Regions from separate parts of the Streptomyces sp. NPDC006602 genome, predicted to be linked through region 3. Evidence: riboswitches for the same ligand, from Rfam matches in the RefSeq annotation. Region 3 holds a riboswitch; each other region holds the start of a gene.
The links. A riboswitch is a leader RNA that binds a small molecule or an ion and turns the genes downstream of it on or off. The one in region 3 is predicted to bind cobalamin.

Region 1 (10,142 bases), on a different contig from region 3:
TGCCCCCGACGGACCAGGACTACGGCTCGCGGGACTACATGGCCCGGGACGCCGAGGGCAACATCTGGAGTTTCGGCACGTACGCCCCAGAGATGGAGGACTGAGGGCAGCCGGAGCGCTGACAGTCCCGCGTCAGCTTCCTCCGGTGTGCACCTGGAAGGCCGCCCGGCGTACCGCCTTCGCCAGCGCCGGGTCGGGGTGCGCGGCGGCGAGCGCGACCAGGACCTGCACGGTGCGGGGGTGACCGACGGCACGCACCTCGTCGAGCAGCATGGGGACGGTCGGCTGCACCGCGGACTCCAGGTGCCGCACCAGCATCGGGGCCTCGCCGTGGTCGGCGACGGCGGCGGCGGTGTCGACCCACAGCCAGGTGGCCTCTTCCCGGGTGAGGACCTCATGGGCGTCCTCCGGGTCGATCCCGTCGTGCTCGGCCAGCCACAGCAGGGCGTACGGCCGCAGCGTGGGCTCCTCGGCCACGGAGCGGACGTCGGGCTCGGCGGGGGCGCCGACGACCCGCAGCGCCTCGAAGGCGAGGCCGCGCAGCAGGGCGTCCTCGCCGCGGGCGGCACCGAGCAGCTCGGTGACGGCGCTGCCGACGGGGCGGGCGGCGAGCCAGGCGCGGTACTCGGCGCGGGCCGCGTTGGGGCGCAGCTGGGCGCAGCCGCGGAGCATGTCCTCGGCCGCCTGCTCGATGTTTCCGGCGGGGCTCTGGGCGGCGACGCAGATCTGCTCCAGCTTGACCCAGACCGCCCAGTTGCCGAGCGGGGTGAGCGTGGCCTGTCCGTCGCCGTAGGTGAGCGCGCCGACGGAGGCGAGGGCGCGCAGGGCCCAGTCGAGCAGGGGGGAGAGCGATGCGTCGGCGAGCTCCGGCGGCGGTACCGGCGCCGGCGCCGGTACCGGCTGCGGGCCGTACGGGATCTCGCAGCGCTCGGTGCGCAGTTCGGTGACCCGCTGCTCGAGGAGGTCGAGGAGCTGCTCCATGGGAACGGGGCCGGCGGACAGCTGGAGGAAGGAGAGCACTTGGGGCATCGCCGAGACGACCTCGGCGACGGCGGCCGGCTCGTGGTCGGCGGGTTCCGGGCAGGCGAGCGACCAGGCGTCGAAGAGGGCGACCCAGCCGCGCAGTACGGCGCTGTCGTCGCGGTCCCAGGCGCGCAGTCGCCAGCCGGGGCGGGCGCTGTCGCCGTGCACCTCGACGAGACCGGCGAGACGGGCGGTGTCCCAGTCCGCGCGGACCTGAGTCACCGTCAGACACAGGTCGGCGGCGGCCCGTTCGGCGGTCTCGTCGGAGAGAGTGCCCTTGATGTCGGGATTCGCGCCGTTCCGGCCGGGGCGCAGCGCGGCGTCCGCCCAGTGGGCGACGCGGGCCGCCGCGGCCAGGCCGGAGCGCGCCATTCTGGCCAGCTCCGCGGGGGCCGGTGTGCCCTCCGGAGGGCGGGGTGCGGGGCGGCGCGGGCGCCGCTGGTTCACGGCTCGGGGGGCGGCGGCCAGGGGTCGCGGGCGGACGAGTCGAAGCCTGGAGTCGCGCGGGATACGGGACGTCACGGGTGCAGTCTTCCGGTTGACGGTCCGAAAACCCAAACGGAATGTCACCGCGGGCGACAGAGACGGTCGATGCCGGGCCCTCGCGGGGGGCCGGAGGCCGAGATCAGGCCAGTGGTACGGCGTTAAACGGAAGCTGCGGGACCGGGAACTCACGGGGGTGGTGCGGGGCGGGTGGGATGAGCCGTCGTGTCACATCAAGGGCGTGAGGAAGCGGCGCATGGCCTCTTCGTAGGCCCTGGGGTCGGCGTTCCACATGGCCGCGTGGGGCGCCTGGCGAACCGTGTGGAGGGCGACCCGGTCGGAGCGGGTCGCGGCGAGGCGGCGGGAGTGGTCCCAGGGAGCCACCATGTCGTCCGGGCCGTGGAAGAGCAGGGTCGGCGGCTGGTCGAACCGCTCGGGGGCCGCGGTGGCGTCGACACGGTCGCCGTACAGGCCGGTGCGGCCCTGCGCGGCGCGTACCGCGAGCGGCAGGAGGGCGCCGGGTGTGCGGCGGGCCGAGGCGAGGGCGCGCAGGGTCGCCTCCCAGCTGAGGACCGGGGAGTCGAGGACGAGTCCCGAGATCCGCTCACGCAGACCGGAGTGAGCGGCGGCGCGCAGCGCCATCGTGGCGCCGGTGGACCAGCCGTGCAGGACGACCTGCCGGGCGCCGTTGCGGACGGCGTGGTGGATCGCCGCGTCCAGGTCGCGCCACTCGGTCTCGCCGAGGTGGTTCAGGCCGTCCGGCGGGCGGGGGCCGCCGAGGTCGCCGCGGTAGGCGAGGGCGAGCACCGGGAAGCGGTGGCGGTGCAGGAACTCCATCACGTTCATGGAGTGTTCGCGGGTGGTGCCGAGGCCGTGCACCGCGATCACCCAGGTGCCGCGTACGCCGGGCACGAACCAGGCGGGCAGGGTGCCGAGTTCGCCGGGGACGTCCACGTCGTCGTGGTCCAGGCCGAGGGCGGTGCCGGGGTCGCCGATGTAGACGTTCGGGGTGAGCCAGACCTTGTCGCCGGGCCTCAGGGTGCCGTGCGTGACGCGTTCCAGGCGGCGTACGACGGTGTCGGCGGAGTGGGATTCCGTGCGGAGGACGGGGCCGACGACCGCGTGCGAGCGGTCGCCGACGAGGCCGTACGTGCCGGGGCGCAGGGCGGCCAGGTCGCGGGTGAGCGCGATCCGGCCGGCCGCTGTCGCGTGCACGGTGAGCCGGGGTTCGGTGGGCAGGGGGCGGCCCGGGGGCGCCTTGAGCGCGGCGTCGCTGGCGAGCCGGCCGGCGGCGATGCCGGCGGCGCCGGCAGCCAGGGCTGCGGTGAGGGCGGCGGCCGTTGCGGTGACAGTGCGCACCCGTCCAGTGTCCGGGCGGACCTCGCCGACGGCCAGTGGGAGGGCGGTGCGGGCTGACTCCTCGGTGGATGGGGGGAGTCGTACGGCGGTCGGCGGCTCAGCCTCGCTGTCCGTACCCCTGTAGGCGTTCCGCCGCCGCCGCCAGTTGCGCCTCGGACAGCAGGGTCGGCGACAGCCCCGGCACCGAGGACGCCGTCAGCCACAGGCGGCACATCCATTCCAGTTGGGCCGTGCGGTTGTAGGCCTGGTCGAGGGTGGTGCCGTAGGTGAGGGTGCCGTGGTTCTGGAGGAGGCAGGCGGAGCGGTCCTCGAGGGCGTGGAGCACGTTCTCGGCCAACTCGTCGGTGCCGTATGTGGCATACGGGGCAACTCGGACGGGGCCGCCGAGCGCGCCGGTCATGTAGTGGATCGCGGGGAGCTCGGGGACGAGCGTCGAGACGGCCGTGGCGTGCACGGCGTGGGTGTGCACGACGGCGCGGGCGTCGGTGGTGCGGTAGACGGCGAGGTGCATGGGCAGTTCGCTGGTGGGGACGAGAGTGCCGAGGACCTGCCGGCCGTCGAGGTCGACGCCGGTGACGTCGTCCGGCGCGAGCCGATCGTAGGGGACGCCCGACGGTGTGACCAGGACGGTGTCCTCGACGCGCACCGAGACGTTGCCGGAGGTGCCGACGACCAGTCCGTCGGACACCGTCCGGCGGGCCGTCGCGACGAGCACCTCCCAGGCATGCGCCTCCTCGGGGCGCACACTCCTCCCCCGCGGCTCCCGCACATCCTGTGCATCTTCCCGAACGCCCCGCACGCCCCCTGGATCCCGCCGCTCCTCAGCCATGCGGCGATCCTGCCAGGCATGGCGTCAACCCGCCGCCGGGCGAGGGCACTTTAGGCCGGACCGGCCCCCTCCGAAAGATCGCATATGGGCATACATGGTCTTCTTCGATCGATTGGCCGGAGATCACCGGAGATTCGATGATCTCCCAGTACTCTCTGGGAGATTTGTCGTGCACGTCGCCATTCGGGGGGACATATGGCCCGTGATCGCAATCCGTCCTGCCGCCACGCCCGCATCTTGGCGGTGTCCGTGGCGGCACTCACCGTCGGGGGGACGGCCCTCGCCGAGACGCCCGCCTCGGCGGCCAGTCTGCCGAAGGGGCACGACGTCTCTTCCCACCAGAAGAACGTCGACTGGCAGAAGGCCGGCACGAAGGGCGCCAAGTTCGTCTACGTCAAGGCGACCGAGTCCACCACCTACCGCAACCCGTATTTCGGCCAGCAGTACAACGGCGCGCGCAACGCGGGCATCATCCGCGGGGCGTACCACTTCGCCCTGCCGGACAAGTCGTCCGGCAGGGCGCAGGCGGCACACTTCGTGCGCAACGGCGGCAGATGGAGCGCGGACGGCTGGACGCTCCCGCCCGCGCTCGACATCGAGTACAACCCGTACGACAAGAAGCACAAGTGCTACGGCCTGACCAAGGCCAAGACGATCAGCTGGATCAAGTCGTTCAGCGACGAGGTCAAGCGGCTCACCGATCGCCGACCGGTGATCTACACCACCGCGCACTGGTGGAACACGTGCACCGGCGGCAGCCGCGCCTTCGCCTCGAACCACGCCCTGTGGGTGGCCCGTTACAACTCGGCGGACGCGGGAGCGCTGCCGGGCGGCTGGTCGTTCTGGACGATCTGGCAGTACGACAACGGCGGCAGTCTGCCGGGTGATCAGAATCTCTTCAACGGGTCCCTGAGCCAGCTGAGGAAGTTCGCCAGAGGCAGCTAGCCGTGCGGCGCCTGGGCCGCGCGGAGCGGGCGGGGTGCGGCGGTACCAGAACCATCGACTCCGGACACCGTGCGGCCCTGCTCAGTTCACCTTCCGTTCATTCAGGTTACCTACGTTCGTCCGGCCAATGACCTCGAACGATTGCCTGGGTAAATGGAAAACTTCTCGCTGATCCTCGCGATTGTGGTGGTAACCGCACTTGCGTTCGATTTCACGAACGGTTTCCACGACACCGCCAACGCGATGGCCACCACCATCTCGACCGGTGCGCTCAAGCCCAAGGTCGCGGTGGCCATGTCCGCCGTGCTCAACCTTGTGGGCGCTTTTCTCTCCGTGGAGGTCGCCAACACGATCTCCAAGGGTCTCGTCGACGAGACCGGCATCCGTCCCGAGGTCATCTTCGCCGCCCTGGTCGGCGCGATCCTCTGGAACCTGCTGACCTGGCTGGTGGGACTCCCCTCCAGCTCCTCCCACGCCCTCATGGGCGGCCTCATCGGCGCCACCATCGCCTCGGCCGGTTTCGGCGCGGTGCACGGTGACGTCCTGGTCACCAAGGTCCTGATCCCGGCGATCGCGGCTCCGATCGTGGCGGGCCTGGCCGCGATGCTCGCCACCCGCCTGTCCTACTCCCTCGGCAAGAAGGCCGACGGCAAGGCCGCCGTGAAGGGATACCGCAGCGGCCAGATCGCCTCCGCCGGCCTGGTCTCCCTGGCCCACGGCACCAACGACGCCCAGAAGACGATGGGCATCATCACCCTCGCCCTGGTCGCCGGCGGCGTCGTCGCCCCCGACTCGGACCCGCCCACCTGGGTCATCCTCTCCGCGGGCCTCGCCATCGCGCTCGGCACCTACCTCGGCGGCTGGCGCATCATCCGCACCATGGGCAAGGGCCTGACCGAACTCCAGCCGCAGCAGGGCTTCGCCGCCCAGACCAGCGCGGCCACGGTCATCCTGGCCTCCTCCCACCTCGGCTTCTCCCTCTCCACCACCCACTCCGTCTCCGGCTCGGTGATGGGTGCGGGCCTTGGCCGCAAGGGCGGCGTGGTCCGCTGGTCGACGGCGACCCGCATGTTCGTGGCGTGGGGTCTGACCCTGCCCGCCGCGGCCCTGGTGGGCGCGCTCGCGGAGTACGTGACCGGGTTCGGCGCCTGGGGCACCGCCCTCGTCGCCGTCTTCCTCATCGCCTCCAGCGTCGCGATCTGGAAGCTCTCCCGCCGCGAGGTCGTCGACCACACGAACGTCAACGACGCCGAGGAGCCGGCCGGTGTGGTCACCACGGCCATCGCCGCCGTGACGCCGCCCCCGGCGGGCACCGTGACCGAGGACCTCACGGCCACGATCCCGGCCCCCGCTGCGGCTGCGGCCACCGCCGCCGACCCCGCGGCCCCGCCGGCCGCGACCACCGTCTGAGCCCCGCCACCCGGGCACCAACCGGCATGAAGGAAGAACCAGCATGAAGATCGACTGGGCGGCTCTCGGCTCCGTCTTCGGCGTCAGTCTCGTCATCACCGTGGGTCTCGTGACCCTGTTCACCCTCGGCATCGTCGGGCTGTCGCGCCAGGAACGGGCGGCGGCGCAGGGCGGATCCGCGGGGCTGGCGGTGACGGGGGCGTACGTGTGCTTCTCGGCTTGCGCCGCGGCGGTGGGGTACGGGATCTACCTGATCATGGCCTGACGTCACATCTGCCGGGCGGGTACGGGACCTTGTGTCCCGTACCCGCCCGGTCGCCGTTCCACCGCACGTCACGGGCACGGGCGCCCCCTGCGATGTGGGCTTCTGCACACTACGCTCCCGCAGGTCAACAGCAAGTTGACGGCCCTTCCGGCCCCGTGGTGGACTGCCGGAGCCATGTACGGCGGCAGGAGAGGAAGCCGGTGTGAGTCCGGCGCGGTCCCGCCACTGTCACCGGGGTAGGAAGCCCCGGGAGCCAGGAACTCTCACCGCCGATCTCGTCGAACCAGGGCGCGGACACCCTGAGTGAGGACACATCGCCATGCGCGGCTACCGTTTGAGGTTCAACACCAGCGCCCTGTCTGTGACAGCGGTCGGCTGAGTCCATGCGTGCCGATCGCGTTTTCGCGTACGGCGCCGCCGCCGGCCTTCTCGGCGACCTGCTCCTCGGCGATCCCCGCCGAGGACACCCGGTCGCCGCGTTCGGGCGGGCCTCGGGTGCCGTGGAACGGGTGTTGTGGCGGGACCACCGGGGGTGGGGCGCGCTGCACGCCGTCGTGTGTGCCGGGGGTGCTGTCGCCCTGGGAGCCGTGGCCGCTCGTGTCGTTGGTCCGTCTCCTGCCGCTTCCGTCGCGCTGACCGGCGCGGCCACCTGGGCCGTGGTCGGGGGGACTTCGCTCGCGCGCGAGGCTCGGGTCATCGGGCGGGCGCTGGAAGCGGGGGACGTCGACGCCGCGCGGGCTCGGCTGCCGCATCTGTGCGGGCGTGATCCGCAGGCCCTCGACGCCGACGGGATCGCCCGGGCCGTGGTCGAGTCCGTCGCCGAGAACACGTCCGACGCGGTCGTGGGGGCACTGGTGTGGGGGGCCATCGGGGGTGTGCCCGGGCTTCTCGGGTTCCGGGCCGTCAACACCCTCGACGCCATGGTCGGGCACAAGTCGCCCAGATACCGGCGGTTCGGGTGGGCTTCGGCCCGGCTCGACGATCTCGCGGGGTGGCCGGGGGCACGTCTGACGGCCGTACTGGCCGCGGTGGCCGGTCCCGACCCGCGGGGGGCCGTACGTGCCTGGCGTGCCGACGCCGCGATGCATCCGAGTCCCAACGCCGGGCCCGTGGAGGCGTCGTTCGCGGGGGCGCTCGGGGTGCGGCTCGGCGGGACCTTGTCGTACGGAGGACGGATCGAGCATCGGCCCGTGCTCAATGGGGACGGACGGGCCGTCGCCACACACGATGTCGAACGGGCCGTACGACTCTCGCAGCGCGTCGGTCGGCTCGCGCTCGGCGTCAGTGTCGCCGCACGGCTCCTGGTGAAGGGGCGTACGTCATGAGCGGTGGTCTTCTCGTCGCCGGCACCACCTCCGACGCCGGCAAGAGTGTCGTCACCGCGGGGATCTGTCGGTGGCTGGTGCGGCAGGGGGTCAAGGTCGCGCCGTTCAAGGCGCAGAACATGTCCCTGAATTCGTTCGTGACACGAGAAGGGGCCGAGATCGGGCGGGCTCAGGCCATGCAGGCGCAGGCCTGCCGGGTCGAGCCGACCGCGCTGATGAATCCGGTGCTGCTGAAGCCGGGCGGTGAGCAGAGCAGTCAGGTCGTGCTGCTCGGGAAGCCGGTCGGTGAGCTCAGTGCGCGGGGGTATCACGGGGGGCGGCAGCAGAAGCTTCTCGGGACCGTTCTCGAGTGTCTCGCCGAGTTGCGGGGCACGTATGACGCGGTGATCTGTGAGGGGGCCGGCAGCCCGGCCGAGATCAACCTGCGGCGGACGGACATCGTGAACATGGGGATCGCCCGGAATGCCGGGCTGCCTGTGCTCGTGGTCGGTGACATCGATCGTGGCGGTGTCTTCGCCTCCTTCTTCGGGACGGTCGCGCTGCTCTCGCCCGAGGACCAGGCGCTCGTCGCCGGGTTCCTCGTCAACAAGTTCCGGGGGGACGTGTCCCTGCTGGAACCCGGGCTCGACATGCTCCACGGGCTCACCGGGCGGCGCACGTACGGCGTCCTGCCCTTCCGACACGGGCTCGGGATAGATGAAGAGGACGGGCTTCGGGTCTCCCTGCGGGGGACGGTCAGGGAGTCGGTCGTCGCCCCGCCCGTCGGGGAGGACGTGCTCAGGGTCGCCGTCTGTGCGATCCCGCTGATGTCCAACTTCACCGACGTCGACGCGCTGGCCGCCGAGCCGGGTGTCGTCGTGCGGTTCGTGGACCGGCCGGAGGAGCTGGCCGACGCCGATCTGGTCGTCATTCCGGGGACCCGGGGGACGGTCAGGGCGCTGGAGTGGCTGCGGGAGCGGGGGCTGGCCGAGGCGATCACGAGGAGGGCAGCTCAGGGACGGCCGATCCTCGGTGTCTGCGGCGGTTTCCAGGTCCTGGGCGAGCACATCGAGGACGAGGTCGAGAGCCGGCGAGGTCATGTCGAAGGGCTCGGGATCCTTCCCGTCCGCGTGCGGTTCGCCCGCGAGAAGACCCTCACCCGGCCCGTCGGCGAGGCCCTCGGGGAACACGTCGAGGGGTACGAGATCCATCACGGGGTCGCCGAGATCAACGGCGGTGAACCCTTCTTGGACGGCTGCCGGGTCGGCGGCACCTGGGGCACGCACTGGCACGGCTCGCTGGAGTCGGACGGGTTCCGGCGGGCCTTCCTGCGTGAGGTGGCGGCCGCCGCGGGCCGTCGTTTCGTGCCGGCCGCCGACACCTCGTTCGCCGCGCTGCGCGAGGAGCAGCTCGACCGGCTCGGCGACCTGATCGAACAGCACGCGGACACGGACGCGCTGTGGCGGCTCATCGAGTCCGGCGCGCCGCAAGGACTGCCTTTCATTCCACCGGGAGCGCCCGCATGAGCACAGTGTTGTTGTTGTCGACCGCCGACACGGATCTGCTGGCGGCCCGGGCCGCTTCCGATGCCTCGTACCGGATCGGCAATCCCACCCGGGTGGATGTCGCGGAGGAACTTCCGGGGCTTGTCGAGGGCGCGGACATCGCCGTCGTACGACTACTCGGCGGCAAGCGTGCCTGGGAGGACGGGCTCGCCGCCCTCAAGGCCTCGGGGATCCCGACCGTCCTGCTCGGCGGGGAGACCGTGCCCGACGCGGAGCTCATGGCCGAGTCGTCGGTGCCCGCCGGTGTGGTGGCCGAGGCGCTGCGGTATCTCGTCGAGGGCGGGCCCGCCAACCTCACCGAGCTCGCGCGGTTTCTCTCCGACACCGTGCTGCTGACGGGTGAGGGGTTCCTCGAGCCGCAGAAGATGCCGGAGTACGGCGTCCACGGGGAGCGTGCCTTCGTCGGGGGTCGCCCCACCATCGGCGTGCTCTTCTACCGCGCCCACGAACTCAGCGGCAACACCGCCTTCGTGGACACCCTGTGCGACGCGATCGAGGCGAAGGGCGCCAACGCCCTTCCCGTGTACTGCGGTTCACTCCGCGACGCGGATGCCGGGCTGTACGAGATCCTCGGGACCTCGGACGCCCTCGTCGCCACCGTCCTCGCCGCCGGCGGCGCGCACGCCTCGCAGGCGTCGGCCGGCGGTGACGAGGAGGCCTGGGACATCGGGGCACTCGCCGACCTGAACGTGCCCGTGCTGCAGGGACTTTGCCTCACCTCCTCCAAGCAGGCATGGTCCGAGTCCGATGCCGCCCTCTCCCCCATGGACGCGGCGATGCAGGTCGCGATCCCGGAGTTCGACGGGCGGCTGATCACGGTCCCCTTCTCCTTCAAGGAGCAGGGGCCGGACGACGTTCCCGTGTACGTCGCCGACCCTGAGCGGGCCGCACGGGTCGCCGGGATCGCCGTACGGCACGCGGTACTGAAGCACAAGCCGAACCCGGACAAGAAGCTCGCC
Region 2 (10,142 bases), on a different contig from region 3:
GCTGATGGCGACGATCACCACCGGGAAGACCAGCCGCATGCCGAACACCGCGATCAGGATGCCGACGGTGAGGAAGAGCTTCTGCCAGAAGGCATTCATCTTCTTCAGGATTCCGGCATTGACCACCGCGTTGTCGAAGGACAGCGAGATCTCCAGGATCGACAGGATCAGTACGATCCCGAACGCCTCCCATCCCCACTGCCACGCGGCGAAGGTGAGGCCGGCCGCCGTGACGACGAACGACCAGCCGAATGTTCTAAAGATCATCGTTGTCCCATACGGTGAGAGTGAGTTCCGAGGGGCTCCGAGGGGGCTGGGAGCTCCCGGCCCCCGGCGCCGTGCTCAGGAAGCGGCCTTCACGGCGAGGACCGGGCAGCCGGCTCCCAGCAGGATCTGCTGCGCGGCGGAGCCCATGATCAGCTTGCCGACCGCGCTCCGGCGCCGCAGCCCGATCACCACCAGGGACACGTCCGCCTGCTCCGCCAGTTCGATGATCTCCTCGGCGGCATCGCCACCGCCGAGCACCTGGCGGACGTCGAACTCGATCCCCAGCGCGGCCAGGTCCTCGCGGACATGAGCCAGATCAGGCTCCTGCGCGAAGCGCGGGTCCACATAGGCGTCACCCCGAGAGGTGTTCACCACCAGCAGCTTCTCGCCGCGCAGGTGGGCCTCGTCGATTCCCGCGCGCAGCGCGGCCTCACCCTCGGGTGTGGGTACGTATCCGACCAGTACGGTCATCTCTGCTCTCCCTCCAGGGCCCTTGCAGACCCCCTCTCCGGCACTCTCAGGCACTTCGCTCACGAAGCGGACGTACGACGAACCGCCGCACCAACGGCCAGACGAGCACCAGCACGATCGCCGTGTACACCGCGTAGGACACCGGTCCGCCCACCAGCCCCGACAGTTCACCGCCCGACAGCTGCAGGGAGCGCCGTCCCTGCAGTTCGGCCCGCGGGCCGAGGATGACGCCGATGATCAGCGGCAGCACCGGCAGTCCGAACCGCCGCATCGCGAAGCCGAGGAGTCCCAGCAACAGCAGCAGGAACAGGTCCAGGGGCTGTGCGTTGACGGCGTACGCACCCATCGACGCGAAGAACAGGATTCCCGCGTACAGGTAGGGGCGCTGAATCTGCAGCAGTTTCGCCCAGGTCGGCGCGAGCGGCAGATTCAGCAGGAGCAGCAGCAGATTGCCGATGAACAGGCTGGCGATCAGCACCCACACGAGGCTCGCCTCGCGCTCGAACAGCAGTGGACCGGGCTGGATGCCGTACGACTGGAACGCCGCCAGCATGACCGCGGCGGTCGCGTTCGTCGGCAGCCCGAGGGCGAGCATCGGGACCAGCGTGCCCGCCGCGGAGGCGTTGTTCGCCGCCTCCGGACCGGCCACACCCTCGATCGCACCCTTGCCGAACTCCTCCGGGTGCTTGGTCAGCCGCTTCTCCGTCGCGTACGACAGGAAGGTCGGGATCTCCGCACCGCCGGCCGGGAGCGCGCCGAACGGGAAGCCGTACGCCGTACCGCGCAGCCAGGGCTTCCAGGACCGCTTCCAGTCCTTCCTCCCCATCCACGGCCTGCCGACCGGAATGACCTCGACGGGCTTGCGCCGCAGATGCGCGGCCACCCACAGCGCCTCGCCGACGGCGAAGATGGCGACGGCGACGACGACCACGTCGATCCCGTCGGCCAGCTGGGGGATGCCCAGGGTGAGCCGCTGCTGCCCGGACACCGTGTCGATGCCGACCAGGCCGATGGTCAGACCCAGCAGCAGCGAGATGAGACCACGGATGCGTGACGCGCCCAGCACGGACGTGACCGCGATGAAGGAGAGCAGCATCAGGGCGAAGTAGTCCGGAGCACCCAGGCTGATCGCGAAGTCCACCACGAGCGGAGTCACCAGCACCAGCAGCAGGGTGCCGATCGTGCCCGCCACGAAGGAACCGATCGCGGCGGTGGCGAGCGCCTGCGCCGCCCGCCCGGCCTTGGCCATCTTGTTGCCCTCGATGGCCGTCACCACCGAGGACGACTCTCCGGGGGTGTTCAGCAGGATGGAGGTGGTCGATCCGCCGTACATGCCGCCGTAGAAGATGCCGGCGAACATGATGAACGCCTGTACCGGCTCCATGCCGTAGGTGATCGGGAGCAGTAGGGCCACGGTCATCGCCGGGCCGATGCCCGGCAGCACACCCACCGCGGTGCCGACCACGACGCCGATCAACGCCAGCAGCAGGTTCATCGGGGCAACGACGTCCTCGAAGCCCTGGAGAAGATTGTTCAGGTTCTCCATCACAGGATCCCTTGCAGAACACCGGCCGGGAGGCTGACACCGAGCCCGATCGCGAAGGCGTAGAACGTGGTGAGGGACATCGTCGCCGCGATCAGCAGATTGCGTATGTAGTGGCGGTTCCCGAGGGCGAAGGCCGTTCCCCAGAACAGCAGCGCGCCGCTGATCACCCAGCCGAGCCGTTCGATCAGCACCGCGTTCACCAGGAACGCGCCGATCAGCAGCAGCACCGTGCGCCAGTCGATGCCCTGGGACAGGTCGACGTCCTCGCCGGCCTCCGGCTCACCGTGGCCGCCCCGGGCCACATCGACCGCGTACAGCACCGCGACCACCAGAAGCAGTACGCCCAGGAGCACGGGCACCGCGCGCGGTCCCACCGGGTCGGTGCTGCTGGTGATGTGCGGGATGCCGAGCCCGTCCACGATCACCGCGGTGCCCAGCAGGGCGAGGAACGCGCACACACCGTACTGTGCGCGGTCCTTGCCCTGCGGTGGACGGGCGTCCTCGACGCTCCGTTCCTCGATCTGGGAGCTCATGCCAGGCCGAGCTCTGCCAGCAGGGCGGCGACGGACTGGTCCTGCTCCTTCAAGTAGGAGCCGAACTCGTCACCGGTGACGAAGGCGTCGGCCCAGCCGCGCTTGGTCAGCTCGGCCTTCCACTGCTCCGAGTCGTGCATCGTGGTCACGGAGTCGATCCAGGTCTTCTTCTGCGCGTCGGTGATCCCGGGAGGGGCGACGATGCCGCGCCAGTTGGTGAAGACCAGGTCGATCCCGGAGTCCTTGAGCGTGGGGGCGTCCTTCACGGCGTCGATCGGCTTCTCGCTGGTCACCGCCAGCACGCGCACCTGCCCCGCCTCGATCTGGTCGAGGAACTCGCCGTAGCCACTGGCACCGAAGGCGACCTTGTCACCGAGGATGGCGGGCAGCAGCTCACCGCCGCCGTCGTACCCGACGTAGTTGACGTCCTTCGGTTCGATGCCGACGGCCTTCGCCAGCTGCATCGGAAGCAGGTGGTCCGGGCCGCCCGGCGACGAGCCGCCGCCCACGGCCACCTTCTTGGGGTTCTTCTTCCACGCGGTGACGAGGTCGTCGATCGTCTTGTACGGGGAGTCCTTGGACACGACGATCGCGCCGGCCTCCTCGATCAGCTTGGCGATCGGCGTGGTGTCGGTCAGCGTCGCCGACGACTTCGAGGTGTACGCGGCACCCACGACGCCCAGCCCCATCTGCATGGCGAGCTTGCCGTTGCCCTTCTCGTTCACCAGGCGCTGCAGGCCCACGGTGCCGCCGGCCCCGGGCAGGTTGTAGACCTGGACCCCGGACGCCACCTTGCTGTCCTGCATCACCTGCGCGACGGTCCGGGCGGTGACGTCGTACCCGCTGCCCGGGGTGTTGGGCACCATCAGCCGAAGACCGGTGACGGGCTTGCCGCTCCCGCTTCCGCCCCCGGAATCCTCCTTCTCCGCGGTGGCGCCGCAGGCGCTGACGGCGAGCATCGACACGGTGGCAAGAGCTCCGAGAAGTGCGGCTCTGCGAGTTCTCATGGCTCATCTCTTTCGCTTGGGCGAGTCCGGCGCCATGATTGTGCGGTTCCGCGGACAGCCCGTCTGCCTTGTGTGAGCATTGAAGGTTGAGTTCATAGTGGTCGTTACGTCACGCCGTCACACACTGGCCGGTGAGCTGCTGGTATTGCAGTTCGCCGTCGTTGTGTTGGTGCTGGTCGCGGTCGCCGGGGTCTCGCTGGCGCAGTCGAAGGCGACGTTCGACCGGGTCGAGGGACGCCGGGTGACCGCCCTCGCCGAGGAGATGGCCGGAAACCCACTGTTGCGCAGCCAGCTCCGCAATCCCGCGCCCGCCGAGACCCTCGCACCGCTGCTGCAGACCAAGCTGACCCAGTCGAACGTCACCTCCGTCACGGTCGCCGACGCCGCCGGTGAGATCGTCGCCGCCACCAATCCCACCCTGGTCGGGACACGGCTGCCGGTCGACGGGCCCGACGTCGCGCAAGCGCGCGGCTGGTCGGGGGAGCTGCCGGTGGACGGGGTCCGCGAGCTGGTGGCCCAGGTCCCGGTGCTCGCAGACAACGACAACCACGTCGGCGAGCACCTCGGCACAGTCATGATCGGGCGGGCCTCACCCACGGCCTGGCAGCGGCTGAACGGCGCCTCGTCGTATCTGCTCGCCTACCTGGGCATCGCGAGCCTGCTGGGGGGCGCCGGATCATGGCTGCTGGCCCGGCGGATCAAGCGCCAGACCTTCGGCCTCGAGCCACGTGAGATCGCCGGTCTCGCCGAGCACCGCGAGGCGATGCTGTTCGGGATCGCCGAGGGCGTGATCGCGCTCGACCCACAGCTGCGGCTCACGCTGGTGAACGAGGTCGGCCGCAAACTTCTCGTCCTTCCCGAGGACTGCGTCGGGATGAGCCTGGCCGACCTGGGGATCGGGGGCAGGCTGTACGACGTACTGGCCGGGACGGACGGTGAGCACGGCGCCGAGCACGGTACCGAGCGGCGCGACGAGGTGGTCGTACGCCGGGGTCGGGTGCTGGTGATGAACCGGATGGACGTCACCAAGGACGGCCGTCGGCTGGGCTCGGTGACGACCCTGCGGGACCGTACCGAGCTGGCCCAGCTGGAACGCGAACTGGGCTCGTTCCGCAGCAGCACCGAGCTGCTGCGCGCGCAGGCCCACGAGTTCTCCAATCAGCTGCACACCATCTCCGGGCTCATCCAGATCGGCGAGCACGACGAGGTCGTGCGTTATGTCCGCGCCCTGCGAAAGCACCGTGAGTCGCTCGATCTGACTCTCACCAGCCGGGTCCGCGACCGGGCCGTCGCCGCGCTGCTCATGGCCAAGTCCGCGCTCGCGGCGGAGCGCAGGGTCCGGCTGCGCATCTCGGAGCTCACGGCCCTGGACCGGCTGGAGCCGACGGACTCCGCGGACGTGGCGACGGTGCTCGGCAATCTCGTCGACAACGCCCTCGACGCTGCCGCGGCCCCGGACCAGGGCAACGACGCCTGGGTGGAGGTGGAGCTGCGCCAGGACGCATCGAGTGTGGAGATCGTGGTGCGTGACTCGGGCCCGGGCGTGGCTCCTGAGCTCGCGCAGGAGGTGTTCTCCCGCGGCTTCACCACAAAGGCCGCGCGGGGCGGCGACCGGGGTATCGGCCTGGCGCTCACCCGGCTGGTCTGTACACGCAGAGGAGGCGAGGTGTCGGTGGCCAACACACATCCTGGCGCCGTGTTCACCGCCCGGATGTCCGTAGGTCAGCTCACCGATCGGGAGACGGAGGAAGTCCGGTGATCGACGTACTGGTTGTCGAGGACGACTTCATGGTGGCGCGGATCCACCGCGGATTCGTCGATGGTGTCGAGGGCTTTCGCGTGGTCGGATCGGCGGACTGCGGGGAGAAGGCGCTCGCCGCCGCCGCCGAGTTGCAGCCCGACCTGGTTCTGCTCGACCTCTATCTGCCCGATATGTTCGGTTTGGATGTCATTCGCGGACTGCGGACGGCGGCCCACGACTGCGATGTGCTGGTGATCAGTGCCGCCCGTGAGGCAGAGGCGGTCCGGGCTGCCGTCCGCCAGGGCGTGGTCGACTACCTTCTGAAACCATTCGACGCCGACGACCTCAAGGACCGGCTGGAACGCTACAGTGCCCGGCGCGGCAATCCGCACACCGCCATGGTCAGCGGACAGGCCGATGTGGACCGCGCACTGGGACGGGTGGCGGCACCGACGGTGACGTCCACTCTGCCGAAGGGCATGAGCGTGGAGACCGCGGAGCTGGTCCAACGCGCTCTGCGCGCGGCTGACGGAACCTTGTCCGCGGCCGAGTGCGCGACGAAGGTCGGCATCTCGCGCGTCAGCGCTCGCCGCTACCTCGAATACCTCAGTGTCACGGGCCAGGCGGAGGTGTCGCTGCGCTACGGGCAGGCGGGCCGCCCCGAGCGTCGCTACCACTGGCACGCCTAAGTCGGACCGTGTCCCTGTCGGTCGGCCGGAATGCCTGACTGCTTGGGGTGGCGTGCCGTGTCCCGGCGAGAATCCGCTGCGGGCGAGTTCGAGGCGGTGGACGCCGGCCGGCCCGTGTCACCGACCCGCCTCGCCGCGGCCGGCCGCGGCGGTGATGGCGCACCGCACGTCAAGGGGCTGGGTCGGTCGGCTCTTCGCAGGCCGGTGCCTGGGGGGCGTCATTGGCGTGCCGCGTCAGGTCGCAGACCGTGCCCAGCGCGATCTTCCAGGTGTTGTCCTGGAGGACGGCCGCCCCCGGGCCGCCGGTGTCCAGCCGTCGGCTGTCGCGAGTGAGGGTGTAGGTGACGTCGGCGTGCAGGTCGGAGGTGTACGACACCGAGGTCACGTCGGCGCGGAGGCGGCGGCCGAGCCGGTCGCGGAAGAGATTGTCGATCATCAGCGCGTTCTCCTCGCCGCTCTCGACGGCCTCGCTTCTCTCGTCGAGGGAGGACGCCGGATCGAAGAAGATCCGCCAGGCTTCCCTGATGTCCTGCTCGGCTTCCTCCGGGTCCGCCGGTGCCGTCCCTGTCGGCGTGATGGACTCGGAGACCGACGGTGACGTACCGGCCGTCGTGGGGCTGAACGACTCGGTGACGGGCGACGGTGTCCTTCTGGGCGCGTCGCCGTCGCCGCTGTCGTCGCAGGCGCCGGTGAGGACCAGGACAGCGGCGGCGACCACCGCCCAGGTCACACGTGGTGTCGCAGAGACCATGGAGCTCCACCTTCGGGGTCGCCGTGTGTGTGAACTACCCGGATCGGGGTGATTCACCCGGGCGGATTCGCGCGCGAGAACGAAGTGGGTACCGCGTCACGGGGTGAGGCCGTCATCCCGCTGGGGGGACGACGGCTCGTCAGCCTGCCCTGGACTACGAGGGCCCTGGACTACGAGGGCTCGGGCAGCCGCCCGGCCCCGGGCCGTGCCCCACCGAGCGGCTGCCCGAGCCGCACATTCCAGCGCCCGGACCGTCCGCTGAACTCCGTCGCCGTCAGCGGTGGCACGTCGATTCGCCAGAAGGCCGGGTCGGGAGCCCCGAGCGTCCGTACCACCGCAGCCCGTACGGCCTCGGGATCCACCACGGCGACAGTCCGGCCCTCGAACCGAGCGGCCGACGCGAGCCAGGCGGCGATCCGGTCGCAGAACTCCCGTACCGACTCCCCGCCGTGCGGCGCGGATGTGGGATCCGCCAGCCACAGGGCAACCGCCTCGGGCTCCTTCGCGCTCACCTCCGCCAGGGCCGCGCCACGCCAACGACCCGTGTCGAGCCCCGTCAACTCCGGTACGGGCACGGCGTCCAGGCCGAGCGCCTCGGCCGTCTCCCGGCAGCGCACCGCGGGGGACACCCAAGCCCGGTCCACCGCCGTGAGCGTCCCGGCCGCGCTCCGCGCGAGCCGGAGTCCCGCGGCGTCGAGCGGACAACCGTCGTCGAAACGAGCCTCCCGCAGCGCCGCACTGATCGCGGGTGAGATCAAGGTCACTCGGCTTGTCATGTTCCCGTTCCCATGCTCAACATCCCGGCGTCGCCCAGGACTTCAGGTCCCACGCTCGCCGGCGTGCGCCCATGCGCTCTTGGCCGCGCCCCTGCTTCGCGGTACCTTCTGGGACGATGTCCAGGACGGACATCGACGACGGTTCCGTGGAAGCCGGTGAGAGTCCGGCACGGTCGCGCCACTGTAAGCCCGGTTCGCACCCCCAGGTGCCAGCAGGGCAAGTCAGACCCGCCCCGTCGTCCTGTGCACCACCGAAACGGGACGCGAGTTCCCCAGGAGGGCCTGCCATGGCGCAGTCTGTCGCTCAGCCGACCACCATTCCCACCGCCGTACCGGCCAAGCTGCCGATCGGCGCGATCGCCCCGTGGGCGGTCTTCTTCGGCATCCTCATGCTGGTCCTGCTCTACTTCGTCGGCTTCGAACAGGGCGCCACCTCGGCGATGAGCGGAGAGAGCGTCCACGAGTGGGTGCACGACGCCCGCCACCTGCTCGGCTTCCCCTGCCACTGACGGCGCGGGGAAACGCACGAGCCCATGAATTCGGTAACCGTCCGCAACCTTCTGGTGCGCGGCATGCTCGCGGGTCTCGCCGCGGGCCTGCTCGCCCTTGCCGTCTCCTACTTCCTGGGCGAGCCGCGCGTCGACGCGGCGATCGCCTACGAGGAGGCCCACGCCCACGCCCACGAACACGGCCAGGAACTGGTCAGCCGCACGATGCAGTCCACCGCGGGCCTGTCCACCGGTGTCCTGGTCTACGGCGTCGCGTTCGGCGGCATCGCCGCCCTCGCGTACTGTTTCGCGCTCGGCCGTATCGGCCGCTTCGGGCCGCGCGCGAGTGCGCTGCTCCTGGCGGTCGCCGGCCTGGTCGCCGTGTATGTCGTGCCGTTCTTGAAGTACCCGGCCAACCCGCCCGCCGTGGGTGACCCCGACACCATCGGCAGGCGCACCGCCCTGTACTTCCTGATGGTGGTGCTGAGCGTGCTGCTCGCTGTCGCCACCGTGATCCTGGGCAAGCGCCTGGCGCCGCGCCTGGGCAACTGGAACGCGACGCTCGCCGCGGGCGCGTTCCTCGTCCTGGTCGTCGGGCTCGCGTACGGGTTCCTGCCGTCCTTCAACGAGGTCCCGGAGCACTACCCGGCCACCCTGCTGTGGCAGTTCCGCCTGGCGGCGCTCGCCGTCCAGGTGACCCTGTGGACCTCTTTCGGGCTCGTCTTCGGGGTGATGGCGGAGCGGGTGCTCGTACCCGGGGCCGCTGAGGCGGTTGCCGCCGAGGAGCCGGGTGCCGCTGGTCGGAAGACTCCGGTACCGCACTGAGGACGACGTCACTCCGGCGACCCCTGCCGGAGTGGCGGCCAGAGGGGGCGCTGAAGGAGCCGTACGCCCTGCTCGACTCCTTCGCGCCCCAGGCGACGACCCCGTTCACCCGCTGGGTCGGTCGTGGGTGGTCACTCGGATCCGAAGACCGCCTGGCTGACGTCGTTGGGCCCGTCGAACTTCTTCTTCGGCAGGGACTCGATGCGCTCCACGAGTGAGCTGTCGGCGCCGTTGTCCCGTGCGAGCCGCGCCAGGTCCTTCTGGTCGGCCGGGTAGTCGGCTCCCTTGAGTGCCTTCTGCAGATCGATGGGGCTGATGGTGGCCATGTCCGCGTCCTTCCGAGAGCACTTGCCGTACGGCCTGTGCGAGTACCCGGCCGCGGCGCGACCCATTCGGAGATCGCCGATCCGGACGAGGCAGCTGTGCCGCTCTACCGGCCGTGGACCGGCACGGCAAACCGTCCCAGCGCCGGTCCACAAGTCGACGCCGTCGGGTCGGCGCCGCACGATGGGGGTCCGTCCCCATGGGGCGACCCGTCTGGGGAAGATGCGCAGCGTCAAGCATCCGGAGCGCTCCGAGTCCGGTCACTTCCGCGCCGCGAAGACGGTGGCCAGGAAGATCCTCAAGGCCGACGCGCCCGGTAGAGGTCCCGAAGGTTCAGCGTCCGAGTGCCTCCAGTACGGCTTCCAACTGGCCCAGCGGCTCGGCGCCGACGATGCGCAGTACGATCGTGTCCGCCCCGGCCGTCTCCAGTTCGTGGAGCCGGCCGGCGGCCTCGGCCGGGCTGCCGGAGACGGTGAAAACCTCCTCCTGCGGGCGGCCGAGCCAGGCGCCGTGGCCCTCGGTGTGCGGGTGCAGGGTCCGGGCCACCTCGCCGGGGTCCGCGCCGACGCAGCAGAAGGACAGCACCGTCAGCGTGTGGTCGTCGGCGGCTCCGCCCTTCGCGGTCAGCGCCCGGGTGTTCTTCAGGTCGCGCGGGCCGTGGCCCTCGGCGATCAGCGTGCCGTCCGCGACCCGGCCGGACAGTTCCAGCGAGCGGGGCCGGACC
Region 3 (10,142 bases):
TCCTGCACGCCGGCGGCTTCCTCGTCCTCGGCGCGGCGGCCGCGGCGACCTTCAACATCGCCGTCCCGCGCTCCGTACTCGACGTCTTCACCGGCTCCGCGTGGCTGTCGGTGCTGCTGCTGGCCGTCCTGGCGGTCGTCCTGTGCGTGTGCAGTGAGGCCGACGCGTTCGTCGCCGCCTCGCTCAGCGGCTTCTCACCCACCGCCCGGCTGGCGTTCATGGTCGTCGGCCCGATGGTCGACCTGAAGCTGATCGCGTTGCAGACGGGGACCTTCGGGCGCGCCTTCGCCGTACGGTTCTCGGCCGCGACCTGGGTGGTGGCCCTGGCGAGCAGCGTGCTGGTGGGATGGTGGCTGCTGTGAGCGTGCGACGGTACGGCTCCCCCCTCCTCCTCGTCCTCATGGGCGCGGCGATCCTGCGGATCTCGCTGCTCAGCGAGCTGTATCTGCGGTATGTGCAGGCGGCACTGCGGCCGTATCTGGTCGTGTCGGGTGTGCTGCTGGTCCTGCTGGGGGTGGCGATGGCGGCAGTACGGCGGTTCGCGCCCGCCGACGACGAGCCCGGGGAGCACGACGAGCACAGGGAGCACGCGGAGCACGGAGATCAAGGGGAGCACGGCCACGACCATCACCACGGCCCCCGCATCGCCTGGCTCCTCACCCTCCCCGCCCTCGCCCTGCTGCTGTTCCCGCCGCCCGCGCTCGGCTCGTACAGCGCCGGGCGCGAGGCCGCCCAGCGGGCGTCGCAGGGGGTCGGGACCTTCCCGGCGCTCGCCTCCGGGGACCCGGTGGAGCTGACCCTCGCCGAGTTCAGCTCCCGGGCGATCTACGACAGCGGGCGGTCGCTGAACGGCCGTACGGTCCGCATGACCGGCTTCGTCACCCACGGCGACGACGGCACCTGGTACGTCACGCGGCTCTACGTCACCTGCTGCGCCGCCGACGCGACGGCCGGCAAGGTCGAGGTGCGTGGGGACGACGCCCCGCCGGTCGACACCTGGATCACCGTCACCGGCACCTGGCTGCCCAGGGGGGAGCTGGGCAGCGACGCGGCCTGGCCGGCGGTGCTCGACGCCACGTCGGTGAAGCGGGTGAGGCAGCCGGCGGATCCCTACGAGCAGCGGTAGCCGAGGGAACGCCGGAGGGGACGCCGGGTGGGTTTCGCCCTTCGGCCCATGGGTAGTCGGGCGTCGCCCCCGAGCGGGTCCTTTACGACGGTGGGCGCTCTGTGACGAAGGAGGCGGTGGCCGTGCGTCCCAGGGACGGCCCGGACGGCGCCCACGGTGACGAGCCCGGCCGGTACGGAACGGAAGGCGGCGACCGCGGTCGCCCCCGGTCCTCTCCGCAGCCCGGATACTCCGAGCCTCCAGGCGCGTCGGAACGCCACGCCGAGCGTGAACTGGCCCAGGACCGCATGCGTGACGTCGACATGATCGCGGAGGGCGTGCGGGACGCCGAGCCCAAGGACATCCCGCGGCGGCTGTGCGGCGTGGCGGTCGAGCTGCTGCCGGTGGCCGACGCGAGTGTGGCGCTGCACAGCGAAGGCATGCCGGTACGGCTGAGCGCGAGCAGTGAGCGGGCCGCCCGCTTGTCGGAGATCCAGGCCACCCTGGGCGACGGGCCCTGCCTGTACGCCGCCCGTGTAGGCGTCCCCGTGCTCGCCTGCGACCTCACGACCGGGCGGGACGCCGGACGCTGGCCGGTCCTCGCCCAGCAGGCCACGGCCGCCGGGGTGCGGGCGATCTACTCGATCCCGCTGGGCAACGAGGCCGTGTGCGTGGGCACCCTCGACCTCTACCGCGACACCCCCGGCGAGCTCACGCCCCGCGACCTGCGTACCGCGCTGCTCGTGGCGGGCGTGATGACGGTCGCCCTGATGGAGCTGCCCCGAGGGGACGAGAACGGGGGCCCGGGCCCGGAACCGTGGCTCGGCGGCCTGGCCAAGGAGGGGGACGAGGTCTACCAGGCCATCGGCATGATCATGGCCCAGCTCGGCGTCGACGCCGACGATGCACTGGCCCGGCTGCGCGCCCACGCCTTCGCACAGAGCCGTACGGCGCTGGAACTGTCGCGTGACGTGATCGCACACCGGACGAGGTTCGACCGGGACGGCGACGAGGACTGAACCGGCGTGGCGCCGACCGGACCGGCGTGGCGCCGACCGGACCGGCGTGGCGCCGACCGGACCGGCGTGGCGCCGACCGGACCGGCGTGGCGCCGACGGCGTCGAGCAGGCCGTGCTGGTCCTCGGCACTCAGACCTCCACCCGTCCCTTCCTGCGGACCTCCGTCAGGCGCTGCGCCCCGAGCTGTACGACCGCCTGCGCGACCTCGGGCGCCACCTCGCCGAAGCCGCCGTGGGTGAGGCCGATCGCGTCGTCGCCGACGCGGACGACGGCGACGTCCAAGGTGAACGCGGCGGGCTCGCCGTCGGCCGTCTCTCCCCACACGAGGACCCGCAGGCCCTGCCGGGCGTCCCCCACCTCCGGCAGCGCGGCCTTGCCGACCTCGACGTCGTGCAGGTCGCCCCGGGCGGTCTTCACCGTGAACCGCGCGCACTTCTTCGGCAGCTTCTTCAGCCAGGCCAGCGTGCGGTCCACGTCCGCCGCCGGGTGCGCGACGACCTGCTGGCGCAACTGGGTCTCGTTCCAGTCGTCGTCGAGCCCGACCACCGCGCGGGGGCGGGCGTCCGCGCCGAACAACTCCTCTGAGTAGAGGGTGTCGAACAGACGCTGGCAGTCCCGTTTCTTCGTGGTCGCCTTGAGTACCGCGTCGTGCCAGGTCGCGGCGCCCTGCGTGGGCGTCCACGGCTCTCCCAGGTCGACCTCCGTGAGCAGCGTGGCCTGCGCCTGGGCCTGGGTGAGGTCGGGGGTGGCGGCCGGGCTCTTCGGGTGCGGGGTGGGTGTGGTGGCGGCGAGGTCGGGTTTCTCGGCGGTGGGCGGGGTGGTGAGGGCGGAGCAGGCGGTGGCGGTCAGGAGGGCGCACAGCGTGAGCGCGGCGGCGAGAGTGCGGGCCGGGGGTGGGGTCATCGAGGTCTCTCCTGAGGGCTGCCAAGATCGAGTACGCCCTCTTACGGCACCACCGGGAGTGACGGTCCACCAGTGAGCCGGGCCGTACGGGTGAGGGGATCGGTGCTGAGGGGAGGGGTGGGGTGCGCAACCCGGCGCTGACGGGGCGCCGCCCGCGCCCACCCATGCCGCCCCGGCGGTACGACTGCCCGCGGCTTGCGAGGTTGCGAAAATCGATCGCCCCGTTCCTCGGCCCCTTGTTACCGTCCCTCCATGCAGCGCGCCCACGTAGTGCCCGTGTTTCTCACGACGACGCCGGAGAGGGTCCCGGCGCGCTGACAGTTGACTCAGTCGAAAGCCCCGGGGCGAGTGCCCCGGGGCTTTGCCGTGTGGGGGCTCGTCTCCGGTCACCGTGAGGAGAGCCCGCCATGAACGCCATGAACGCCATGACCGCCAAGAACGCCATGAACGGCGCGCACGATCACCGTCGGCTCGGCCGTGAGCTGGGCCTGTTCGACACCGATCCGCTGATGGGCGCGGGGCTGCCGTACTGGCTGCCCGACGGGGCCGTCGTACGGCACACCCTGGAGGAGTACGTCCGGGAGGCCGAGCGCGCCGCCGGATACCGGCACGTGTACTCGCCGGTGCTCGGCAAGCGGGAGCTGTACGAGATCTCGGGGCACTGGTCCCACTACAGCGAGGACATGTTCCCGCCGATGGAGCTGGGCGCGGAGGAGGTCGTACTGCGGCCGAGCCTGTGTCCGCATCACGCGCTGATCTACCGCTCCCGCTCCCACAGCTACCGTGAACTACCTCTGCGCCTGGCCGAGTTGGGCGGAATGTACCGCTCCGAGCTGTCCGGGGTGCTGGGCGGTCTGACCAGGGTCCGGGCCATCCAGCTCAACGACGCGCACATCTTCTGCACCCTGGAGCAGGCCGTGGACGAGGCCCGGGACGCCCTCGAGCTCATTGGCCGCGCGTACGCCGATCTCGGCATCCGGGCCGCCCGGTACCGGCTCTCCCTCCCCGGCGAGGGCGGCAAGTACGTCGCCGACCCGGACCTGTGGCGGCGGGCCACCGCACTGCTGCGGGAGGTCCTCGACGAGTCGGGGATCCCCTACGAGGCGGCCGAGGGCGAGGCCGCCTTCTACGGGCCCAAGATCGACGTCCAGATCGCCGATCCGGCCGGCCGCGAGTCCACCCTCTCCACCGTCCAGATCGACTTCCACCAGCCCGAACGCTTCAACCTGCACTACATCGGCGCCGACGGGGCGAAACACCGGCCGGTCATGGTGCACCGCAGCATCATCGGCAGCGTGGAACGGGCGGTCGCGCATCTCCTCGAGCAGCATGGCGGCGCGTTCCCGGCGTGGCTCGCGCCCGTACAACTCGTGGTACTGCCGGTGGCGGACGCGCAGGAGGAGCGGGCCCACGAGGTCGTACGGCAGGCGGTCGCGCGCGGACTTCGGGCGGAAGTCCGCGGCCCCGGCGACGGCACCCTCGCCGCCCGGATCCGGGCGGCGCGACTCGTGCCGTACCAGGCGGTGATCGGGGAGCGGGAGGCCGAGGGCGACCTGGCGGCCGTACGACTGCGGGACGGGAGCCGTCCGGGAGCGGTGCCGGTCGGGGAGCTGCTGGACCGGATCGCGGCCAGGGTCGGTGATCGCGGGACCGAACTGTGGGCGGCTGCGTAAGGTCGCTGGCGTAACCCGTCGTAGCCCGTAGAGAGAGGAACCCCGCCGTGACCGGTCAGCCCATCCCGGTGATCATCGACTGCGACACGGGTGTCGACGACGCCCTGGCCCTGCTGTTCGCCGTACGGCATCCCGCGCTCGACGTACGGGCGGTGACCTGCGTGGCCGGGAACACCGACGTGGACGGCGTCGTACGCAACACCCTGACCGTGCTGGAGCAGGCCGGGGCCGGTGACATCCCGGTCGCGCGGGGCGCGGAGCGCCCGCTGATCGAGCCGGTGCGGACGGCACGGCACGTGCACGGCGAGGACGGCATGGGCGACCTCGGGCTGCCCGCTCCGACCCGTCGGCCGGTCGACGTGGACGCGGTGACGCTGCTGCGCCGCGAGATCCTCGCCTCGCCGACGCCGGTCACCCTCATCCCCACCGCGCCGCTGACGAACATCGCGCTGCTGCTGCGCACCCACCCCGAGGTGGTGCGCAACATCGAGCGGATCGTGTTCATGGGCGGCGCGGTGGCGACCGGGAACGCCACGCCGGTCGCGGAGTTCAACGTGTGGCACGACCCGGAGGCGGCCGCGATCCTGCTCACCGCAGGGGTGCCGATCACCATGTACGGCCTGGACGTCTTCAAGCAGGTCCTCGTCCCGGCCGGGGACGTCCAGCGACTGCGCGCCAGCGCGGAACCCCGCCTCCGGCTGGCCGGCGAACTCCTCGCCCACCGCGACCCGGCCACCTCCGGCGACCCCACCCCCACGGGCGGCCTCGGCGACGCGGGCGCCATCTGCGCGGTCGTCGACCCGGGGGGCATCACCACCGAACGCCTCCCGCTCGAGGTGAGCCTGGCCCCGGGCCCCACCCGCGGCCAGACGATCGCCGACCGCCGCCCCCGCCCCGGCGAGTCCGAGATCCACGAGGGCACCCGCGAACAGCCGCTGGTGGACGTGGCGTTGGGCGTGGACGTGGAGCGCTACGTGAAGCTGTGGCTGACGACGGTGGAGGGCGTCTGACGACGGTGGAGGGTGTCTAGCGCGTCTCCGCCGCCGGCCGTACCGCCCACCGCTGTTCGACCTTGGCGAGTCGCCAGTAGCCGATGGCGGCGGCCCACACCACCATGAACAGGCCGACGATGACGTAGCCGACGCTGTCGAGGTTGATGTCGGCGATCCAGGTGGTGACCGTGTCGCTCAGGTCGAGCTTCTCGTGCAGGACGCCGACGAGTTCGATGGTGCCGATGAAGAAGGCGACGGCGATGGACAGGCCGGTGATGGTGAGGTTGTAGAAGACCTTGCGGACCGGGTTGGAGAACGCCCACTGGTAGGCGAAGTTCATGAACGTGCCGTCGAGCGTGTCGAACAGGCTCATGCCGGCGGCGAAGAGGAGGGGCAGGGAGAGGATCGCGTACCAGGGCAGACCGGCCGCCGCTCCCGAGCCCGCCATCACCATCAGGGTGACCTCGGTGGCGGTGTCGAAGCCGAGGCCGAAGAGGAAGCCGAGCGGGTACATCTGGCCCGGGCGGCTGATGGACTTGGTGAGACGGCCGAGGATCCGGTTCATGAACCCGCGGGAGTCCAGGTGCTGTTCGAGTTCCTGCTCGTCGTACGCGCCCGCCCGCATCGCCTTGAACACCTTCAGGATGCCGAGCAGGGCGACCAGGTTGAGGGCGGCGATGAGGTAGAGGAAGGTGCCGGAGATCGTCGTACCGAGGAAGCCGAGCACCTGGTGGGTGCTGGAGCCCTCGTTCATGACCTTTCCGGCGAGCTGGGTGCCGCCCGCGATCAGCAGGGCGAGGAGAACGACCACGCTGGAGTGGCCGAGCGCGAACCAGAAGCCCACCGACACCGGGCGCTTGCCGTCGGCCATCAGCTTGCGGGTGGTGTTGTCGATCGCGGCGATGTGGTCGGCGTCGAAGGCGTGCCGCATGCCGAGGGTGTAGGCGGTGATGCCGAGGCCGATGCCGAAGGCCTTGTTGCCGACCTCGTAGTGCCCGGGGGCGACGAGGAGGAACAGGATTCCGAAGGCGACGACGTGCAGTGCGGCGACGACCGCCATCAGTCCGGCGGTCTTGAGGGTGTCCTCCCGGCGCCACTTGAAGGACGTCGGGGCGGGGACCGACGCAGACTTCCGGGCAGGGTTGGGCAGGGTCATCCGGTCACGCTCCAGCACCTCGTGGATCAACTCGTGAGATGCCGTGGCCGGTCTCCTGGCTTAGAGCTCCGAACAAAAGTGGAGCCCGGCTCGCGGCGTCTGGCACGCACGCTCGCCGCGTTGCCGAAAGCCCCTAGTAGCTCCGCTACGAGGAGCTTCCGGCGCCTTGCGATCGCACGCACCAGACGCCGCGAGCTGATCGGACTCCACTTTTGTTCGGAGCTCTTAGGGGTACCTCCCCCTCGAGCGAAGTCGAGAGTGGGGGAGGGTCGTGCGTGTCCGTTCCTGCCTTCCCGGTCTTGCGACCAGTGGCCCGGCTTGCGCCGGACGGGACGGAAACTCCCCGATCACAGTGGCGAGGGCCGCTCCGGCATGGGTCCCTGAGGGACCGTCACCGGCTTCCCGAGCACCACGGCCCGCCCACCGTAGGGGGGTGAGCCGTCTCCTGCATAGCTGCGTACCTGCGCAGGTATGGAAGATCACATAGGGGTGCCTGCGAGGATGGCGGCATGCATCTCGTTCCGGCCGACCGAGCGGATCGCCGAACCATCGACGGGCACCGGGTGTGCGACGCGATCGCCGCGATCGGCGAACCGGGCCATGTCCGCGCCTGGGCCGACCGCTTCGCCCTCCTCGCCGATCCCAAGAGGCTCGCCCTGCTGCTCGCCCTGCACCGGACCGGCCCTCTGGCCGTCTCCGACCTGGCGATCGCCACCGGCATGAACGACCCCGCCGTGTCACAGGCCCTCAGGCTGCTGCGGGCGGCGGGGGTCGTGGAGGGCGAGAAGGAGGGAAGGATCGTGCGCTACCGGGTGGTGGACCCCGACATCGCCTCGCTCCTCAAGCACTGCGCAACTTCTAGCCTCTCTGGGGGAGTTTGAGCACGAGGCCCTTCGGGCCGAAGCGGGGGTCTGGGGGCGCAGCCCCCAGGGACGGGAAGGGAAGGGGCGGCGGGGGCGATTTCCGTGTCCTGAGCCCGAACGCCGGTCGGGCTGAAACCGCCCGACCGGCGCCGACTACACCAACCGCACCTGACTACGAGCGGGCCGCCTTGCGACGCCGCGTCGCCAGCACGATGCCCGCGCCGCCCGCGAGCAGCACCGCCGCACCGATCGCCATCGGTCCGGTCGCGCTGCTGCCGCCGGTCTCCGCGAGGTCGCCGCCACCGCCGTTCGGCGTGGTGGCGGGGGCGGTGGTGGACTCGGAGGCCGACGGGGTCGGGGCCTCGGTCGAGGGAGAGGGAGAGGGAGACCCGGAGGGGGGCTGCGTCGCCGGGGGCGTCGACTCCTCGGCAGGCGTCGAGGGCACGGTGGACTCCGGCGTCGACGGAGTCGGGGTCGGCGTCGAGCTGACCGGCGGCTTGGACGGCGCCGTCGTGCAGTCCTTCGTGCCGCCGTTCCAGGCCGCGATCAGCTTGTCCTTGATGACCGGGCGGTCCGGGCCCTTGGGCAGGTCGCCGTGGACGAAGCCGTCGTTCGCGTCCGGCTTGCCGTCGAACTTGACCGCGCCGCGGTAGAGGTCGATCTGCGCGAAGCAGCCCGCGTCCGGCACCGCGATGTCGAGGGATTCGGTCTGGCCCGGCTTGACGGTCACCGTGTCGAAGTCGACGAAGACCTGCTCGCCGGAGGTGCCGAAGGTGGCGCCGTGGGCGAGGTAGGAGGCCAGGGAGGCCGTGCAGGTGGTCGCGTCGCCCGCCGTGCGGACCTTGATGTGGACCTTGCCGTCGTCGGTCGGCTTCAGGTTCTGGTCGTCGACCTTGACCGAGTCGTAGAAGCTCGTGCCGTCCAGCGAGAACTGGCAGCGGTCGGTCCCGGTCTCCGTGCCCGCGCCGGTGCCGGGCTTGTACGACCCACCCGACTTCCAGCCGTCGCCACCGGGGGTGCCGGTGGCCCAGGCGCCGGAGGCGGCGGCGACGGAGGCGGAACAGAGGACGAGCGCCGCGGCGCCCGTCCCCAGCAGGCGGCGCGCGGTGACACGTCTGGCTATCGACATGCGGATCCCATCGGATGTGTGTGAGGGGTGGCGTGTGTTCCGAGAACACCGGAACACCGATGAACACCGGGAACACCGGTCTGAAAACACTGGCCCCATTGGTCACATGCGACACAGTGCTCGCTCATCGTGGATCTCTCTGCGGAACGCTGTCAACCTGCGGATATGCAGAGGGAGTTCAGAACTCCATCACAATTCCGCCACACAGGGAATGAATCACTCCGACGGCGTTCGAGTTCGCTTTCCCGGCAATGTGGACAGTACTGAACAGGTACTGGGCAGGTACCCGAGTGCCCCCTGAACACCGTCACGACCGCCATGAGGGAGACCGCCGCGTGACAGACCGGAATCCAGACCGCCCCGACCTTCCCGACCTCTCCTCCAAGAACCCCGACTGGTGGCGCCAGGCCGTCGTCTACCAGATCTACCCCCGCAGCTTCGCCGACGCCGACGGTGACGGGCTCGGCGATCTGCGAGGCATCACCCGGCGCCTGAACCACCTCGCCGCGCTCGGCGTGGACGCCCTGTGGCTCAGCCCCTTCTACCCCTCCGAACTCGCCGACGGCGGCTACGACGTCTCCGACCACCGCGACGTCGACCCCCGCCTGGGCACCCTCGAAGACTTCGACGCGCTCGCCGCCGAGGCCCACCGACTCGGCCTCAAGGTGATCGTCGACCTCGTTCCCAACCACAGTTCCCACACGCACGTCTGGTTCCAGGAGGCGCTCGCCGCCGGGCCCGGCTCGCCCGCCCGCGACCGCTACGTCTTCCGCGACGGCCGCGGCGCGCAGGGCGAACTGCCGCCCACCGACTGGCAGTCCGTCTTCGGTGGCAGCGCCTGGAAACGGGTACCGGACGGGCAGTGGTACCTGCACCTGTTCGCCCCCGAACAGCCCGACCTGAACTGGTCGAACGAGGAGGTCCGCGCCGACTTCCGCACCACCCTGCGCTTCTGGTCCGACCGCGGGGTCGACGGCTTCCGCGTCGACGTCGCCCACGCCCTCGCCAAGGACCTGACCGAGCCGCTGCGCGACCTCGGTGACCTCTCGGCCGCCGCCGAGCAGGTCCTCGACGACATGCCGCCCGGCAGCCATCCCTACTACGACCGCGACGAGGTCCACGAGATCTACCGCGACTGGCGCAAGGTCTTCGACACCTACGCCCCGCCCCGCATGGCGGTCGCCGAGGCCTGGGTGCCCAACGCCCGCCGGGTGCTGTACGCCCGCCCCGACGAACTCGGCCAGGCCTTCAACTTCGAGTACCTGCAGGCCGGCTGGGACGCCGACGAACTGCGTCAGGTCA

Region 1: it holds a riboswitch for cobalamin, as region 3 does, so the genes downstream of both, ACFYO2_RS00320 (cobalamin biosynthesis protein) here and ACFYO2_RS15720 (HoxN/HupN/NixA family nickel/cobalt transporter) in region 3, are expected to answer to the same signal.
Region 2: it holds a riboswitch for cobalamin, as region 3 does, so the genes downstream of both, ACFYO2_RS04135 (CbtB domain-containing protein) here and ACFYO2_RS15720 (HoxN/HupN/NixA family nickel/cobalt transporter) in region 3, are expected to answer to the same signal.

Annotation. Positions count from the first base shown of each region.
Region 1 covers NZ_JBIAHG010000001.1:53,280-63,421, forward strand. The annotation lists gene ACFYO2_RS00285 (VOC family protein) at 1-104, shown strand, start outside; gene ACFYO2_RS00290 (hypothetical protein) at 133-1,545, opposite strand; gene ACFYO2_RS00295 (alpha/beta hydrolase) at 1,735-2,865, opposite strand; gene ACFYO2_RS00300 (class II aldolase/adducin family protein) at 2,963-3,694, opposite strand; gene ACFYO2_RS00305 (lysozyme) at 3,890-4,639, shown strand; gene ACFYO2_RS00310 (anion permease) at 4,793-6,049, shown strand; gene ACFYO2_RS00315 (hypothetical protein) at 6,093-6,314, shown strand; cobalamin riboswitch at 6,457-6,597, shown strand; gene ACFYO2_RS00320 (cobalamin biosynthesis protein) at 6,698-7,639, shown strand; gene ACFYO2_RS00325 (cobyric acid synthase) at 7,636-9,144, shown strand; gene cobN (cobaltochelatase subunit CobN) at 9,141-10,142, shown strand, end outside.
Region 2 covers NZ_JBIAHG010000001.1:893,388-903,529, reverse strand. The annotation lists gene ACFYO2_RS04180 (DUF475 domain-containing protein) at 1-267, opposite strand, end outside; gene ACFYO2_RS04175 (universal stress protein) at 343-738, opposite strand; gene ACFYO2_RS04170 (tripartite tricarboxylate transporter permease) at 785-2,284, opposite strand; gene ACFYO2_RS04165 (tripartite tricarboxylate transporter TctB family protein) at 2,284-2,817, opposite strand; gene ACFYO2_RS04160 (Bug family tripartite tricarboxylate transporter substrate binding protein) at 2,814-3,776, opposite strand; gene ACFYO2_RS04155 (ATP-binding protein) at 3,922-5,583, shown strand; gene ACFYO2_RS04150 (response regulator) at 5,580-6,254, shown strand; gene ACFYO2_RS04145 (hypothetical protein) at 6,424-7,005, opposite strand; gene ACFYO2_RS04140 (histidine phosphatase family protein) at 7,176-7,781, opposite strand; cobalamin riboswitch at 7,888-8,032, shown strand; gene ACFYO2_RS04135 (CbtB domain-containing protein) at 8,069-8,290, shown strand; gene ACFYO2_RS04130 (CbtA family protein) at 8,315-9,094, shown strand; gene ACFYO2_RS04125 (DUF2795 domain-containing protein) at 9,226-9,420, opposite strand; partial or broken gene ACFYO2_RS04120 (DUF6424 family protein) at 9,401-9,724, shown strand; gene ACFYO2_RS04115 (LLM class flavin-dependent oxidoreductase) at 9,752-10,142, opposite strand, start outside.
Region 3 covers NZ_JBIAHG010000005.1:133,185-143,326, reverse strand. The annotation lists gene ACFYO2_RS15750 (permease) at 1-362, shown strand, start outside; gene ACFYO2_RS15745 (TIGR03943 family putative permease subunit) at 365-1,126, shown strand; gene ACFYO2_RS15740 (GAF and ANTAR domain-containing protein) at 1,243-2,124, shown strand; gene ACFYO2_RS15735 (hypothetical protein) at 2,254-3,027, opposite strand; gene thrS (threonine--tRNA ligase) at 3,435-4,700, shown strand; gene ACFYO2_RS15725 (nucleoside hydrolase) at 4,748-5,710, shown strand; gene ACFYO2_RS15720 (HoxN/HupN/NixA family nickel/cobalt transporter) at 5,727-6,848, opposite strand; cobalamin riboswitch at 6,876-7,277, opposite strand; gene ACFYO2_RS15715 (ArsR/SmtB family transcription factor) at 7,358-7,729, shown strand; gene ACFYO2_RS15710 (LAETG motif-containing sortase-dependent surface protein) at 7,884-8,840, opposite strand; gene ACFYO2_RS15705 (glycoside hydrolase family 13 protein) at 9,176-10,142, shown strand, end outside.